2 regions of the Lysinibacillus sp. HST-98 genome follow, and region 1 is predicted to be linked to the other one. Evidence: riboswitches for the same ligand, from Rfam matches in the RefSeq annotation. Region 1 holds a riboswitch; the other holds the start of a gene.

Region 1 (7,631 bases):
ACAAGGTTGCTTTAAGTGTCATTGATTCATTTGTAAGAGCAGTTTTTATTATTTTTGCTTCTACGTTAATAGCTAAGTTAATCATCGGAGAATATAAATTTAAAACCATTACTTTAGCCTTTATGTATCCGATAAGTAGAAGGAAATTGATGGTCGCAAAGCTTGCTATTGTCATGCTATTTACTTTCAGTATGATCATTATCTCCAATGCTCTTATTACAGCCATTTTTTGTGTCGTAAGCGATCGATATGAATTAATTCCAGATGTACTATCAAGTTCTTTAATTATTCAGCATATACCTTCTGTATTGATGAATGCGATAGCTGCCTCAGGCATAGCTTTAATCCCATTGTATTTTGGGATGAGAAAATACTCTATACCGACAACTATCATTTCATCTATTATAATTGTGTCTGTAACTTCGTCAAATTCAGGTGACTTTACTTTAAACGATATAATTATTATTCCAATTACTTTAGCAATCGTGGGTCTGGGTATTGCTTATTTAGCCATTAGAAATATCGAAAAGGTGGATGTTTAATCAAAAAGATACCAGGTGCTCATTCCTATAGAGTACCTGGCTTTTTATTATCCAAAAATTGTTTCCCAAAGTAAGTAAATGTTTAACGTAACAACAATGACTACGACAAACCAACCTAAAACAGTTGTAATACGGTGATTAACTAGGCTTCCCATGATGTCTCGTTTACTTGTAAACATAACAAGAGGGACAAGTGCAAAGGCAATACCAAATGATAAAACAACCTGACTAAGAACCAAAGCATAGGTAGCATTCACACCAGAGGCAATGATTGCAAGTGGTGGCACCATGGTAATCGCTCTACGTAAATAAAGAGGTATTTTTCTTTGAATGAAGCCCTGCATCACTACGTCACCGGCTAAAGTCCCTACAGAGGAGCTAGCAAGCCCTGCAATAAGTAAACCAAGACCAAAGGAAATGGCAGCCAGTGGGCCGAGCGCATCTTTTAAGCCATTATAGGCAACATCTAAATCTTCAACAATAACGCCTTGGGTATGGAATACTGCTGCGGCAATTATGAGCATGCTCATATTGATGGCACCAGCAATAATCATAGCGATGATAATATCGATAAATTCAAAACGGAAAATACGTTTTTTTTCTGCCTCATTTCGACCAATAATACGACTTTGTGTTAAAGAGGAATGTAAGTAAATAGCATGAGGCATAACGGTTGCACCTAAAATACCTGTTGCTAATAATAGTGAATCTACACCTTCAAAGTGGGGTGTGAACATACCGATCGCTACATCGCCCCATGCTGGCTGCGCTAAAAATGTTTGGAAGGCAAATGCCAATACAACAATTAATACCATGCCAGAAATACCTGCTTCAAAGGCTCTAAATCCTCTTCTTTGCAGCTCTAAAATAGCAAATGAACCCACTGCTGTAATCAATGCGGCGGGAAGCATTGGGATATTGAAAAGTAAATAAAGCCCTAATGCTGCTCCGATAAATTCAGCGAGGTCAGTGGCAATGATGACCAATTCTGCCTGTATCCATAAAAAGATAGATGTTTTTTTAGAAAAATGCTCGCGTGCGACTTCAGGTAAATTTTTTCCTGTCGCAATTCCAAGCTTGGCAGACAGAGATTGAATTAACACAGCCATTAAATTAGAAAAGGCTATAACCCAAAGTAGCAGGTAGCCATATTGAGAGCCTGCTGTAATATTTGTAGCAAAATTACCAGGATCGATATAGGCGACTGCTGCAATGAAAGCAGGTCCTAGAAATGGTAAAAATCTTCGCCAACCTTTTATATCTCCATCTAAAACCGCCTCTGCAGCCGATTTTGTGACTCGTTTGTAAACCATATTGTTCCCTCGTTTCAAAAAGTATCACCGATGAAATAAAGTTTCCTATAGGAAAATGAGATATTAGTATTCTAACGCTAGGAATAAAAAAAGTGAAGTGGTTTGCTTTATCTTTCTGTAAGTATGTGCCATTCTCATCATTTTCTAATTAGACTTTCACCACTTGTATCGTATACGATGAAAAGAAAAGGCGAAGGACGGATTCGACATGACACATCGAATTTTAATTATAGAAGATGAAGAAAATATTGCGAGAGTGCTACAACTGGAGCTTCAATTTGAAGGATATGAGGCAGCAATGGCCCATACAGGAACAGAGGGCTTACTACAATACCGTGAGCAGCAATGGGATTTAATTTTACTTGATATCATGCTACCTGAGATGAGCGGTATTGATGTGCTAAAGCGTATTCGTGCAACAAAATCTCAAACACCTGTTATCATGCTAACTGCCAAAAGCGAGGTAGAGGATAAGGTAAAGGGCTTGGATTTAGGAGCCAATGATTATGTGACAAAGCCTTTTGAAATTGAGGAGCTACTGGCACGAATTCGCAATGCATTACGGTTTTCGCAGAAGGTAAGTCCAAAGCAAGTTGCACTTTCATTTGGCCATTTATCGATAAACGAGCAAACAAGGGAAGTTGTATATTTTGATAAGGAAATTCAGCTGACACCTCGTGAGTATGATTTGTTGTTCTATTTACTAAAGCATCCTAAACAAGTACTGACAAGGGAGCAAATATTAGAGGCTGTGTGGGGCTATGATTATTATGGGGATACGAATGTTGTGGATGTTTATATACGTTATGTACGACAAAAGCTTGAGGCTGCTAATCCAACACCTCTTATCCAGACAATTCGAGGTGTTGGATATGTGCTAAAGGAACATAGTTATGAGACTTAAAACAAAAATCCATCTACTAACAACATTGCTTATGCTAGTTATAGTAGTGGCAACAAATAGTGGAATTTATTTGTTGTATGAGAAATTTGCCTATGATACGGAATATAATCAGCTTCAGTCACGGGCAAATGAGTTAAGCTCTACACTGAGTCAGTTAAATGCACAAACCAACCTACAGCAAGTATTAAGAGCCTATATGCCAACAGATGGTGCCGTTTATATAAATGATGGTGAACTTTTGAAAACGAAGGTTCAGGCTACACTCGAAATGCAAGAGGTACCTTCTATTACCTATACAATGCCTGCCATTTGGATCGACGGAACGGTGGTGGACATAACTTTGCAGCAATCTATGGAAGAAGTAGAGCGGACATTAGATTTGTTAAAGTTCATCTTAGTTGTTGTATCTGTTGTGGCATCGATTCCTATTTTCCTAGCGAGCTTTGTACTCGGTCGACTTATTTTATTACCGTTAGAACGTTTAAATGAGACCATGCGCAAAAGTGCATCTACTGGGAAATATGAAAAAATAGATACCACAGAAAAAGGTGGGGACGAATTAACAAACATAAACCGCACTTTTAATATGATGATGGAGAAGCTTGAACAACATTATCAGAAGCAACAAGAATTTGTATCAAATGCCTCCCATGAATTAAAAACTCCTATAACTGTCATTGAAAGCTATGCAAAACTACTCCTAAGGAGGGGGTTTGATAATCGGGAGGTTGCTCAGGAATCCTTACAAGCTATTGCCAATGAATCATCTCGTATGCATGAAATGGTATTGCAATTGCTAGAACTAGCTAAAAACAAAGAGCAATTGGACGTTCATTTCGAACAACTAGAGCTTGCCCCGTTCTTAAATAAAGTAGCTTTACAAATGGAACAGGCTTATCATCGAACATTTAGAATTGATGAGCAGATTCCAAAGTATATTTATAGTGATGAAAAAATATTGAAGCAACTACTTTTTATTTTGCTGGATAATGCTAGGAAATATAGTGAGGATGAAGTACGTATTCAAGCCACTGAAACAACCAATCATGTACGTATTACCATCCAAGATTTTGGTATTGGTATTCCAATCGAGCATATTCCTCATTTGTTTGAGCGTTTTTATCGTGTAACAGAGGATCGTAATCGTAAAACAGGTGGTTCGGGGCTAGGGCTAGCAATAGCACATGAACTGGCACAACAACTAGGTATAACAATAGATGTGAAAAGTAAGCTAGGGGAAGGCTCGAGCTTTACTTTATGTATACCAAAGGAGGGACAGCAATGAAAAAGTGGATGTTAGTAATTGTTGGTATTATCCTTTGTAGTGGAGTAATTTGGTTTGTTCAACATCGTTATTTTTACGTTCAACCTATTAGTGAAGCGGAGGCTATTCGCCATATTGAGACTATCTACAATGGTCATGTTACACAAGTTGAAAAACAAGGAAATACCTTGGAAATGCTTTTTACGCGAGAGAATGTCAAGTATGCAGCTATACTTGATGTTACGACACAAAAGGTAACTGCTCTAATCATGAAAGAAGGACAAAGTAAATTACTATTAACAGAAAAGCAGATCAGACAAATGGTTAAAAAGGAATATGGAGATGTAGAAAGCGTTATGCTTACAGACTCCGTTTATACTGTACGTGTTGAAAATAAGAAAATTCAAATGGATTTAACCCTTGATGGTTATACTGGCGAACTACTGGCAGAGAAAAAGGTTGAGCCACAAGAACAACCTATCGAAGAGCCTATTATTACTGAGCAACAGGCTATTCAAATAGCTCTTAAGCAATTAAAGGGTGAAGTGGATTCAGTTGATTTTGAAGAAACCTCAGAGGGTGGTTACTATTTAGTTGAGATTGAAACGCAGGAGGACGAAGCTACATTTCAAATTCATGCTGTTTCAGGAAAAGTACTGTCTGTAACATGGGATGACGATCATTAAATCATTCTCATGAAATTCTAATGTTCCTCTTATAGTTCTATCATCTTCACTTGGTAAGCTAAGTTTAGATAAAACAAAGGAGAGATGAACATGAAAAAAATGATAATGATTCCAGCACTAGTAATTACTCTTGGAGTGGGTGCAGCGATTGGCTCGACGACTTTATTATCAGGAAATGCCCAAGAAAAAAAGGTCTTATCCATGCAGGAAATTGAGAAGAAAGCGCTAGCGGTAGTGGATGGTACAGTTGCCAATATCGAATTTGACCAAAATCAGTTTAGCTCTATTTATGAAGTAGAGGTGTATACAGATACAGAAGAATATGATTTAAAATTTGATGCTTATAGTGGGAAATTACTCAAGCAGAAAAAGGAACGTCTAGATGACGATGATTGGGATGATCATATTCCTGCTACGACTGCTACAACAAAAATAATTACAAAAGAGCAGGCTGTCAAGACAGCCCAAACAAAAGCAAAGGGTAAAGTGACAAAAATTAAACTTGATGATGGTGTATATGAAATTGAATTAAAAGACGGTCAATATGAATACGAAGTAGATGTGGATGCAGTCTCTGGGAACATTATAGATTTTGAACAAGGCTTTGATGACTAATTTAATGAGCTGTCTTAAAGGGAGAACATACCTTTAAGGCAGTTTTATTGTTTTTATTGTGGGTATTTACTAGATATTCAGGAAATTTACTTTAAGAAGTGGTTATTTATATGTTCAAAAAAGAAAAATTTTCTTCTTTACTTTTTCAATTAGCAGGCGTACTATGACATCATTATAAAAGTTTCAAATTTCTAAATCGCTGAAGCAACTAAACGCGGGGGAACCAATTTTGATGGATGGCATAGCCATTCTTGGGGTGAATCTCTTCCTTTTGGAGGAGTAGGGCTACTCAGGCCCGAATCCGACAGCTAACCTCGTAAGCGTTAAGAGCAGAAAAGTGGAGCTTGGCAGACGGATGAGCGTCTACAAGTCTTATTTAGTGATGACTTGTAGGCGTTTTTTGATGTCATTTAGAAAGGCGAAACACATTCTATGAAACTAGAAGGTGTTTATCAATGAAATCCTCATTCAAACGTTATGTAATCGGCAAACCATTAAGATCCGATGCGTTAGGGGAACAAAAGCTAAGTAAAACAAAGGCATTGGCTATATTATCGTCAGATGCATTGTCGTCAGTAGCCTATGGACCAGAACAAATTTTAATTGTTCTGATGACGGTAGGTACAATGGCTTTTTGGTATACTTTACCTATTGCCGCTGGAGTGGTTATTCTACTCGTGGCATTGATTTTATCCTATCGTCAAGTTATCTTCGCCTATCCACATGGGGGAGGCGCTTATGTCGTATCACGAGAAAATTTAGGCGTGAATGCAGGTCTTGTTGCAGGGGGTTCTTTGCTTGTTGATTATATTTTAACGGTAGCAGTAAGTGTGTCGGCTGGGACAGATGCCATTACATCTGCATTTCCAAGTCTTCATGCTTATAATGTACCCATTGCTATTATATTTGTGATTTTCTTAACGATTTTAAACTTGCGAGGTGTAACAGAGTCAGCCTCTATCTTGGCTTACCCAGTTTATCTATTTGTAGGCGTTATGCTGTTGCTAATCGGGATTGGGCTCTATAATGTGGCAACTGGACAGGTGCCTGCAGAGTTACATCCAAAGATTGGTACACCAGTGGCAGGGATTAGCCTATTTATTTTATTAAAGGCATTTGCATCAGGAAGTTCAGCGTTAACAGGAGTAGAGGCTATTTCTAACGCCATACCTAATTTTAGAAATCCTGCTCCAAATAATGCTGCTAAAACGCTTTTAGTAATGGGCGCCATTTTAGCCGTTTTATTCATCGGGATTGTTAGTCTAGCTTATTTTTATGGCGTTGCACCAACAGAAGAAGCAACAGTCGTTTCCCAACTAGCAGAAGCTAGTGTTGGTCGGAATTTTCTTTATTATATTGTCCAGGGGACAACTGCAATGATTTTAGTACTTGCCGCAAACACAGGGTATTCAGCATTTCCCTTGCTTGCTGTGAATTTATCGAAGGATGGTTTTATCCCAAGAATCTTCCAAATCCGAGGGGACCGTCTTGGCTATTCAAATGGTATTTTAATGCTAGGTATTGCTGCCATTGTTTTAATTATACTTTTTGACGGGGCCACAGAGCATTTAATTCCGCTCTATGCAGTAGGCGTATTTATTCCCTTTACATTAGCGCAAACGGGGATGATGAGAAAATGGTGGCGCGAAAAACCTAAAGGCTGGGTAGCAAGATTTACGATCAATACAATTGGGGCCGCTATCTCTTTCATCGTGGCAATGATGTTTTTTGTGACAAAAATGTCTCAAGTTTGGCCAGTGTTTATCTTTTTACCAATTATTATTTTTGTATTCCATCGCATTAAGCAACATTATCAAGCTGTTGGAGAACAGTTAAGATTAAATCATGAGGAACTGGCTACTATTGAGGGGAATGTTTTCATTGTGCCAGTAGCTGGTATAACAAAGGTGGTTGAAAACTCTCTACATTATGCCAAATCACTTAAGGTTGATAAAGTGATAGCCTTTTACGTAGCTTTCGATCAAGCAGATGCAAAAGCTTTTGAAGAGAAGTGGAATGTCTGGCAACCTGATGTACGATTAGTTACCTACTATTCACCATATCGCAGCATTACACAGCCATTAATTAAATTTATTGATAAAGTAGAACATCAATGTACGAAGACAGGTCATAAAGTAACGGTTGTTATCCCTCAATTCTTACCGAAAAAAGGGTGGCATCATATGCTACACAACCAATCGAGTCTTCTCATTCGTACATCATTGTTATTTCACAGAAATGTCGTCATTATGACAGTACCGTTCCATTTATCAAAATAATGCTAGCAAGCTAGAAAATAGTCTGTTA
Region 2 (7,631 bases), on a different contig from region 1:
GGTCAACATTACCACCTGCTAAATAGTGACTCTCTAACTGATTAATCGTTACAGGTAAACCAGCTTTATGTGCTTTAATCAACGGATTAACAATTCGAGACGGGATTACACGGCGTAAGCGCATCCCAATTAATGTGAAAATACTCACACGTACACCTGCTGCTAATGCAGAAATCCACAATGCTACGGGTACAAAGGTAAAGAATACCGCAAGCACAATGAATAAAATAACTAGTCCAGCAATAGGACCAATCAAAGCTAAATCAAAACCCATTTTCTATTCCTCCATCTCTTTATCTGTTTGTCTCACAACAATGCGTGAGCCTTCAACTTTAATAATTTCTACATGTTGATTGACATCGATATAGCCACCTTCTGAGACAATATCAATGCGTTCACTACCAAGTACCATTGTTCCAGATGGACGAAGTGGCGTAAGCGTTTTCCCAATTTTCCCTAACAGTTCTGTGCGATTCACATTGGATACATACCCTTCTTCTGTCGTGGTTGCATCCATTAACACAAGCCTGTTTAAGACATGCAGTTTTTTTCCGAAAAATTTCATCAGAATCACCATTCCTATCATCGCTATCACAACCGCAATGAGAATTGCTACTATCATTTGCATCATATTTGCACCTGCCAGTATCAGACTTAGTACTATTAAGACACCACCTAAAATACCAACAATTCCACCTGGGACAAAAAACTCTGCAATTAAAAGGGCTAACCCAACAATAAATAACAATAATGTTTCATATCCCGCAAAGCCGGCCACCATATGTCCAAAGAAGAATAAACCAAGTGCTGATAAGCCCATTATACCTGGAACACCAAATCCTGGCGAATAAAGCTCCATCACAAGTCCTAAACTAGCGATAGACAATAGAATAGGTACAATGATGGGATTTGTAATAAAACGAGCTAATTTTTCAGAAAAGGTCGGTTCAATGGGAACAACATCACTACCATTCAAGTTGGTTACGTCTAAAAGCTCCTGAAAATCCTTAACCGTCCCTTCAGAATATTTAACCTTTAATGCTTCTGAGGCAGATAGGGTTAACAAATTCTTTCCGCCAGCACGGTATTCTGGTAGTTCATAGTTGGTATCTGCCATTGCTAATGCATACTTAGGGTTGCGCCCTGACGTTTCTGCTGCTGCTTTCATTTGAGCAAGCCAAGCGCTATTAGCCTTTAGGTCGGCCGCATTACCTGCTGAATCGATAACTGCCGCTGCACCGATTGTTCCATTTGGAACCATGTAGATCTCATCCGCATGTAAGGCTAAAAAAGCTCCTGCTGAGTGCGCATCCTTATTAATATAAGCAATCGTCCTTATTTGCGTTGCATCCATAAGCATGGCGATATCATTGGCCGCATTCACAAAACCGCCAGGCGTATGTATTTCTAAGATAATCGCCTCTGCATTGTTTTCTTCAGCCTCTTTAAAAGCTCGTTCTAAAAATGCATGAAGTCCTCGTTCTACTTCATTATGAATCAGAACATGATAAACCTTATTACTGGCAAAAGCCGAAGTTAATGGAAACGCTAACAAAAAAGTCATCCATATCACTAGTAAATAGCTGAGGATTCTCCGTTTTCGCATCTTTTCCCCTCCCTTCTAACATGCCTCTCCTCTGTATATACGGTCAATCATGCGAAAAGTTTCACAAATCTTAAAAATTTATTCACTTATTTATCATTCGATCTAATGCAATTACCAACAGTATGTGCAAAAAAGCCGAATGAATCAAAGTGAATTCATTCGGCTTTTTCATATGTACGTAAAGTTGAGCAATGTAAAATACCTGAAATTAATCAAAAATGTGATTAATTTCAGGTATAACTTTGTCTGCTCAGTGAATCATACAATTGCGTGTTATGAACGTAGGGATTTTTAATGGGAAATTAAATTACCACTTACGTTTACGTGCAGCTTCTGATTTCTTTTTACGTTTTACGCTAGGTTTTTCGTAGAACTCGCGCTTTCTAACTTCTTGAATTGTACCACTTTTTGATACAGTACGTTTGAAGCGGCGAAGAGCATCTTCAAGCGATTCGTTTTTGCGAACGACAGTTTTTGACATCTCTCTTTCCCTCCCTCCGAACACACGTCAATACACAATTAGGCAAATCACCTTCTGTTGTGTACTAAAAAATTATATCGTATTGTCTAATAATGGTCAATAGAAAGTATGCGAAATTATCAAGTGAATTTTTGGTTTTATTTTTGCTCGAATTATTCATACAGAAATCGCCCACAATAAAAATAATTACATTTTCCTAACAATTAAGGGGTTTACAAAAAATAGAATAAGGGCGTAGAATAATCACATTCAATTTCATATCGGCCAAATCTCAACTATTTGAGAACGGAGGAACCAATTTTTTGGGGTTAATTCTGCTTTAGCAGAAGGGATGAGAAAGCTCTTTCGCCATCCTACCCGTCAGCTAACTTCGTCGGCTAAAGCGAAGGAGGTCGTTATTGACCACCATTATGAGCATGCTTTCTGTCATTTTCATGCTCTTATCGTAGGTCTTTTTATTATGCCATTTAACAAACAGTTGTTTACTATTCAGAATTGAGGAAAATAAAATGAACAATTTTAAAAGAGCATTAAACCCTCCAAAAGTTCTCGTATTGGGCTTTGCTCTCATTATTGCCATAGGGACGTTTCTTTTAACAATGCCATTTTCTACAGAGGATGGGAAGGGTTTGCCCTTTTTAGATGCTTTATTCACTGCTACATCAGCTACTTGTGTCACTGGATTAATTGTAGTTGATACAGGTGATACGTTCTCTACTTTTGGCGAAGTGATTCTTTTATTCTTAATCCAAATTGGCGGTTTAGGATTTATGACATTTGCCACATTATTATTTTTACTGCTTGGAAAGAAAATTTCATTAAAAGAAAGACTGCTGCTTAAAGAAGCATTTAATAATATCTCCATAGCTGGTCTTGTTCGATTAGTAAAAAGAATATTGCTTTTTACAGCATGTATTGAAATAATTGGTGGTCTTATTCTATCGATTCGTTTTTCTTTTGATATGCCCATTGGAAAGGCCCTTTATTTTGGATTTTTTCATGCCATATCCAACTTCAACAACGCTGGCTTCGATTTAATGGGTGGCTTTAACGGAATGACTGCCTATGTTGATGACCCCTTTGTTGTTTTCACCATCTGTGCTCTTATTACAATCGGTGGATTAGGCTTTATTGTTATGAATGAATTGTATGAATATCGTGTGACTAAAAGGCTTTCTGTCCATTCAAAAATAGTCTTAGTAACCACACTTTTGCTAACTGCTAGTGGAACCATTTTGATATTTTTGTTTGAGTATGGCAACCAAAAGACACTTGGATCATTATCCGAATGGGGTAAAGTGTTAGGTTCGCTTTACCAAGCGGTTACACCACGAACTGCTGGCTCCAATACACTGGCTATTGGAGACTTAACGCATTCTACATTATTTTTAATGATCATTTTCATGTTTATTGGGGCAGGCTCTGGGTCGACTGCTGGAGGTATTAAAATCACAACCTTTGCTGTTTTAGTGGCTACTATGTGGTCACAAATTCGAGGAAAAGAAGATGTCGTTCTCTTTAAACGTAGAATTGTCACTGAAACTATTTTAAAGGCTTTGACGGTTACAATGTGTGGAGGATTAATTGTTGTAGTCGTGACGATTCTTCTCAGTATCACGGAACAGCATCATAGCTTTATGATGTATTTATTTGAGGCTACCTCTGCATTTGGTACTGTTGGTCTTTCGATGGGCCTAACCCCAGATCTAACACCTGCTGGTCGTCTTCTTCTGGTTATTACCATGTTCGCAGGAAGAGTAGGACCACTAACCATTGCTTTTGCCATTGCAAAACGAAGAAAAAAAGAGAGTTTCCGCCACCCAAAAGGAAACATTATGATTGGATAACCAAATGAGAGGAAGGCAAAACGCTATGACCATTAAACAATACGCTGTGATTGGCTTAGGTAGATTCGGAACAAGCGTCGCTCGCAGATTGCATGAAGCTGGACAGGAAATATTAGGAATTGATATAAATGAAGAAAGAGTAGAGGATGCCGAACCCTATGTGACTCACGCTGTGGTTGCAGATACAACAGAAGAAAAAGCCTTAAAATCGATTGGTATTGGTAACTTCGATTGTGTTATCGTGGCGATCGGTAATGATATGCAATCTAGTATTTTAACCGTCTCTTTATTAAAAGAGCTAGGGATCAAAAAAGTGATTGCAAAGGCACTGGGTAAAAGACATGGGCAAGTGTTAGATAAAGTAGGAGCTGATTGGATTATTTACCCAGAAAGGGATATGGGTGAACGTGTGGCTAATCAACTCCTATCCCCAAATATGTTGAATTATATCGAATTATCAAAGGAATACAGTATTGAAGAAATTATGATTCCTTCCAAAATGGCTGGACAAAACCTTCGTGACTTAGACTTGCGTGCAAAATATAACGTCAGTGTAATTGCGATTGTGCGCGAGGGAGAAATTATTATCTCCCCTTCTCCTGAGCAAATTATTGAAAAGGAAGATTTATTAGTAATGATTGGTCATCGAAAAGATCTTAGCTTATTCTCAAATATTCAATAACCACAACAAGGCTGTGTCAAGTTCACCTTGATACAGCCAGCCATTTTTGTCTTAGAAAACTTTCTTTTGATCTCTATCATCTTTTAAAATTTCAACAGCCTCTCTGAAGCGTTGGGAATGAACAATTTCCCGTTCACGTAAAAACTTCAAACTATCATTTAAATCCGTGTCATCTGATAAGTCAATAATCCATTGATATGTGGCACGCGCCTTTTCTTCAGCTGCAATATCCTCATACAAATCCGCTATAGGGTCACCCTTTGCTTGAATATAGGTTGCTGTGAATGGTACACCTGAGGCGTTTTGATAGAATAGAGCCCGATCGTGATTTACATAATGATCACCCAAACCAGCTTCTTTCAGCATTTCTGGTGTTGCATCCTTTGTTAGCTTATAAATCATCGTGGCAATCATTTCTAAATGTGAAAATTCCTCTGTTGCTATATCGGTCAATAACCCTACTACTTTGTCAGGAATCGTATAGCGCTGATTCATGTAGCGTAGAGCGGCTGCCAGTTCCCCATCCGCTCCTCCATATTGTTCAATTAAAAACTTTGCAAGCATTGGGTTACATGTACTAACTTTTACCGGATACTGGAGTTTCTTTTCATAATACCACAAAGATTTTTCCTCCTAGTCTTTTGTTTAGACTTGCCATGGCCATGGTGTATCAATCCAGTTAAAAGGATAATTTGAATAGCTTCTCCCAAAATTCATGAGCGGTCCATATTTTTGCTCAAAATCAATTTTAAGTTTCATACTTTTCTCTGTATTTTCATTAAATTGCTGAATGGCGTCATAATCGTGTGGATGAGTGTCTAAATAGAGGTTTAATTCAACAATGACGAAATCAATTGCTTGTATTTCTTCTAATTGCTTATAAAATTCGGGCGGCATCTTTTTAGTCATGCTTCCTCCCTCCTTTTAGGGGAAATGGGTATGGGCTAAACAACTGTGGCCATAGGGTTCCTGCCATTAGCGCTTCTCTTGCGGTTGGAAATTGTGGAAGTCCAGGTGGTTGAAAACCCATATATAGTTGTGGGGGTGTTGCATAATACTTAACTTCTATAGGTTTACAAGGATCAAAGGGACTAATATAGGGCCTCCAAGACTTATACTGTGTAAACATGACATCCTCCTTTCTGTATTTACATTCATCAGTGGAGTATATGTGCATAGAAAATTATTATGCTGATTAAACACAAAGAAGCCATAAGCTCACGTCAATGTACACATGAGCTTATGGCTCTATAAAAAGATAAAATTAATAGTTGGAGTCGGCAATTAAACCATTCATAATCGCTACACCAGAGCTAGCCCCAATACGAGTCGCACCAGCTTCTACCATTTTTTTCATGTCCTCTAAGCTACGAACACCACCCGATGCTTTTACGCCAAGATCTGGACCTACAGTTTTACGCATAAGCGCGATATCCTCTGCTGTTGCTCCACCAGTAGAAAAACCTGTAGATGTTTTCACATAGTCAGCACCCGCCGCTACAGCTAATTCACATGCTTTCACTTTTTCCTCATCTGTTAGTAAGCATGATTCAATAATGACTTTTACAAGCGCGCTATCTTTAGCTGCTTCTACTACTGCTGCGATATCTGCTTGTACAAGCTCATAGTTTTTATCTTTTAATGCACCGATATTAATAACCATATCTACTTCTTTTGCACCGTTAGCAATGGCATCTTTTGCTTCAAATGCTTTGACTGCTGGCGTATTGGCACCAAGTGGGAAGCCGATAACCGTACAAACTAAAACGTCTGTACCCTGTAGTAATTCACTGCTACGTTTTACCCAAGTAGGATTTACACAAACAGAAGCAAAGTTAAATTGTTTAGCTTCTGCACATAATTTTTCAATTTGTTCTTTTGTTGCCTCAGCCTTTAATAATGTATGATCAATCATACGTGCAAAATTTTTTTCCATTGTTGAACGCTCCTTCATTAAACAAGATGTACGTACCTCTTCGAATCATACCACTTTTTCATGTTGGCGTCTAATATCTTTCTATTTTATTAGTTTGGCTCAATTCAATTCCTACTATGACATGGATATGCCAATTTATTCGAGTATTCCCCTCCTCCTGAAGCAACAAAAAAAGGATTGCCTCCAACCGTTAGCAATCCTTTTCATATTAATTAACTGTTTCTAAAACACGAACAAATTGACCTTGTGAGTGTGGATAGCCTGCTTGTGTAATTTTTACTTTGACAAGCTGACCAATGAGACTTTCAGGCCCTTCAAACACTATTTTTAAGTAATTGTCTGTATAACCAGTTAGAAGCCCTTCTTCTTCACTGCCATCATGGACAAATTCTTCAGGAATCACTTCTAATACTTGGTCTTCAAAACGAGAGGCATATTCTTTTGCCAATTGATCATTTAAAGAAATAAGGCGATGCACACGCTCATTTTTAATATCTTCATCAATTTGATCTTCCATACGTGCAGCTGGTGTTCCTGTACGTGGAGAGAATGGGAATACGTGTAGTTCAGAGAACTTATGATCACGAATAAAGTTGTACGTTTCCATAAATTCTTCCTCTGTCTCACCTGGGAAACCAACAATGACATCTGATGTGACGGCTAAATCAGGTAAGGCCTCATGTAGTTTCGTTAAACGTTCACCGAAAAACTCCATTGTATATTTACGACGCATACGTTTTAAAACCGTATCAGATCCAGATTGGATAGGTATGTGTAAATGATTAACAACAATTTTAGATTCTCGAAGAACTTCAATAACTTCATCTGTCAATTGACTAGCCTCAATAGATGAAATACGAAGGCGCTTTAAGCCTTTTACATTGGCTTCTAAATCACGTAGTAGCTGTGCAAGATTATAATCTTTTAAGTCTTGTCCATAGCCACCCGTATGAATACCCGTTAAGACGATTTCTAGGTAGCCAGCATCAACTAGTTGCTGTGCTTGATGTAATACTTCCTGTGGATCACGAGAACGCATTAAGCCGCGTGCCCATGGGATAATGCAAAAAGTACAGAAG

The links. A riboswitch is a leader RNA that binds a small molecule or an ion and turns the genes downstream of it on or off. The one in region 1 is predicted to bind cyclic di-AMP.
Region 2: it holds a riboswitch for cyclic di-AMP, as region 1 does, so the genes downstream of both, JIN86_RS03170 (TrkH family potassium uptake protein) here and JIN86_RS22475 (APC family permease) in region 1, are expected to answer to the same signal.

What each region holds. Positions count from the first base shown of each region.
Region 1 is NZ_JAENHX010000015.1:10,324-17,954, forward strand. It holds gene JIN86_RS22445 (ABC transporter permease) at 1-542, shown strand, start outside; gene JIN86_RS22450 (Nramp family divalent metal transporter) at 590-1,855, opposite strand; gene JIN86_RS22455 (response regulator transcription factor) at 2,064-2,759, shown strand; gene JIN86_RS22460 (sensor histidine kinase) at 2,749-4,044, shown strand; gene JIN86_RS22465 (PepSY domain-containing protein) at 4,041-4,709, shown strand; gene JIN86_RS22470 (PepSY domain-containing protein) at 4,800-5,324, shown strand; cyclic di-AMP (ydaO/yuaA leader) riboswitch at 5,512-5,661, shown strand; gene JIN86_RS22475 (APC family permease) at 5,780-7,603, shown strand.
Region 2 is NZ_JAENHX010000001.1:628,560-636,190, forward strand. It holds gene floA (flotillin-like protein FloA) at 1-274, opposite strand, end outside; gene JIN86_RS03160 (NfeD family protein) at 278-1,606, opposite strand; gene rpsU (30S ribosomal protein S21) at 1,914-2,087, opposite strand; cyclic di-AMP (ydaO/yuaA leader) riboswitch at 2,340-2,481, shown strand; gene JIN86_RS03170 (TrkH family potassium uptake protein) at 2,597-3,934, shown strand; gene JIN86_RS03175 (potassium channel family protein) at 3,960-4,616, shown strand; gene JIN86_RS03180 (manganese catalase family protein) at 4,668-5,237, opposite strand; gene JIN86_RS03185 (spore coat protein CotJB) at 5,262-5,525, opposite strand; gene JIN86_RS03190 (spore coat associated protein CotJA) at 5,518-5,745, opposite strand; gene deoC (deoxyribose-phosphate aldolase) at 5,881-6,552, opposite strand; gene mtaB (tRNA (N(6)-L-threonylcarbamoyladenosine(37)-C(2))-methylthiotransferase MtaB) at 6,761-7,631, opposite strand, start outside.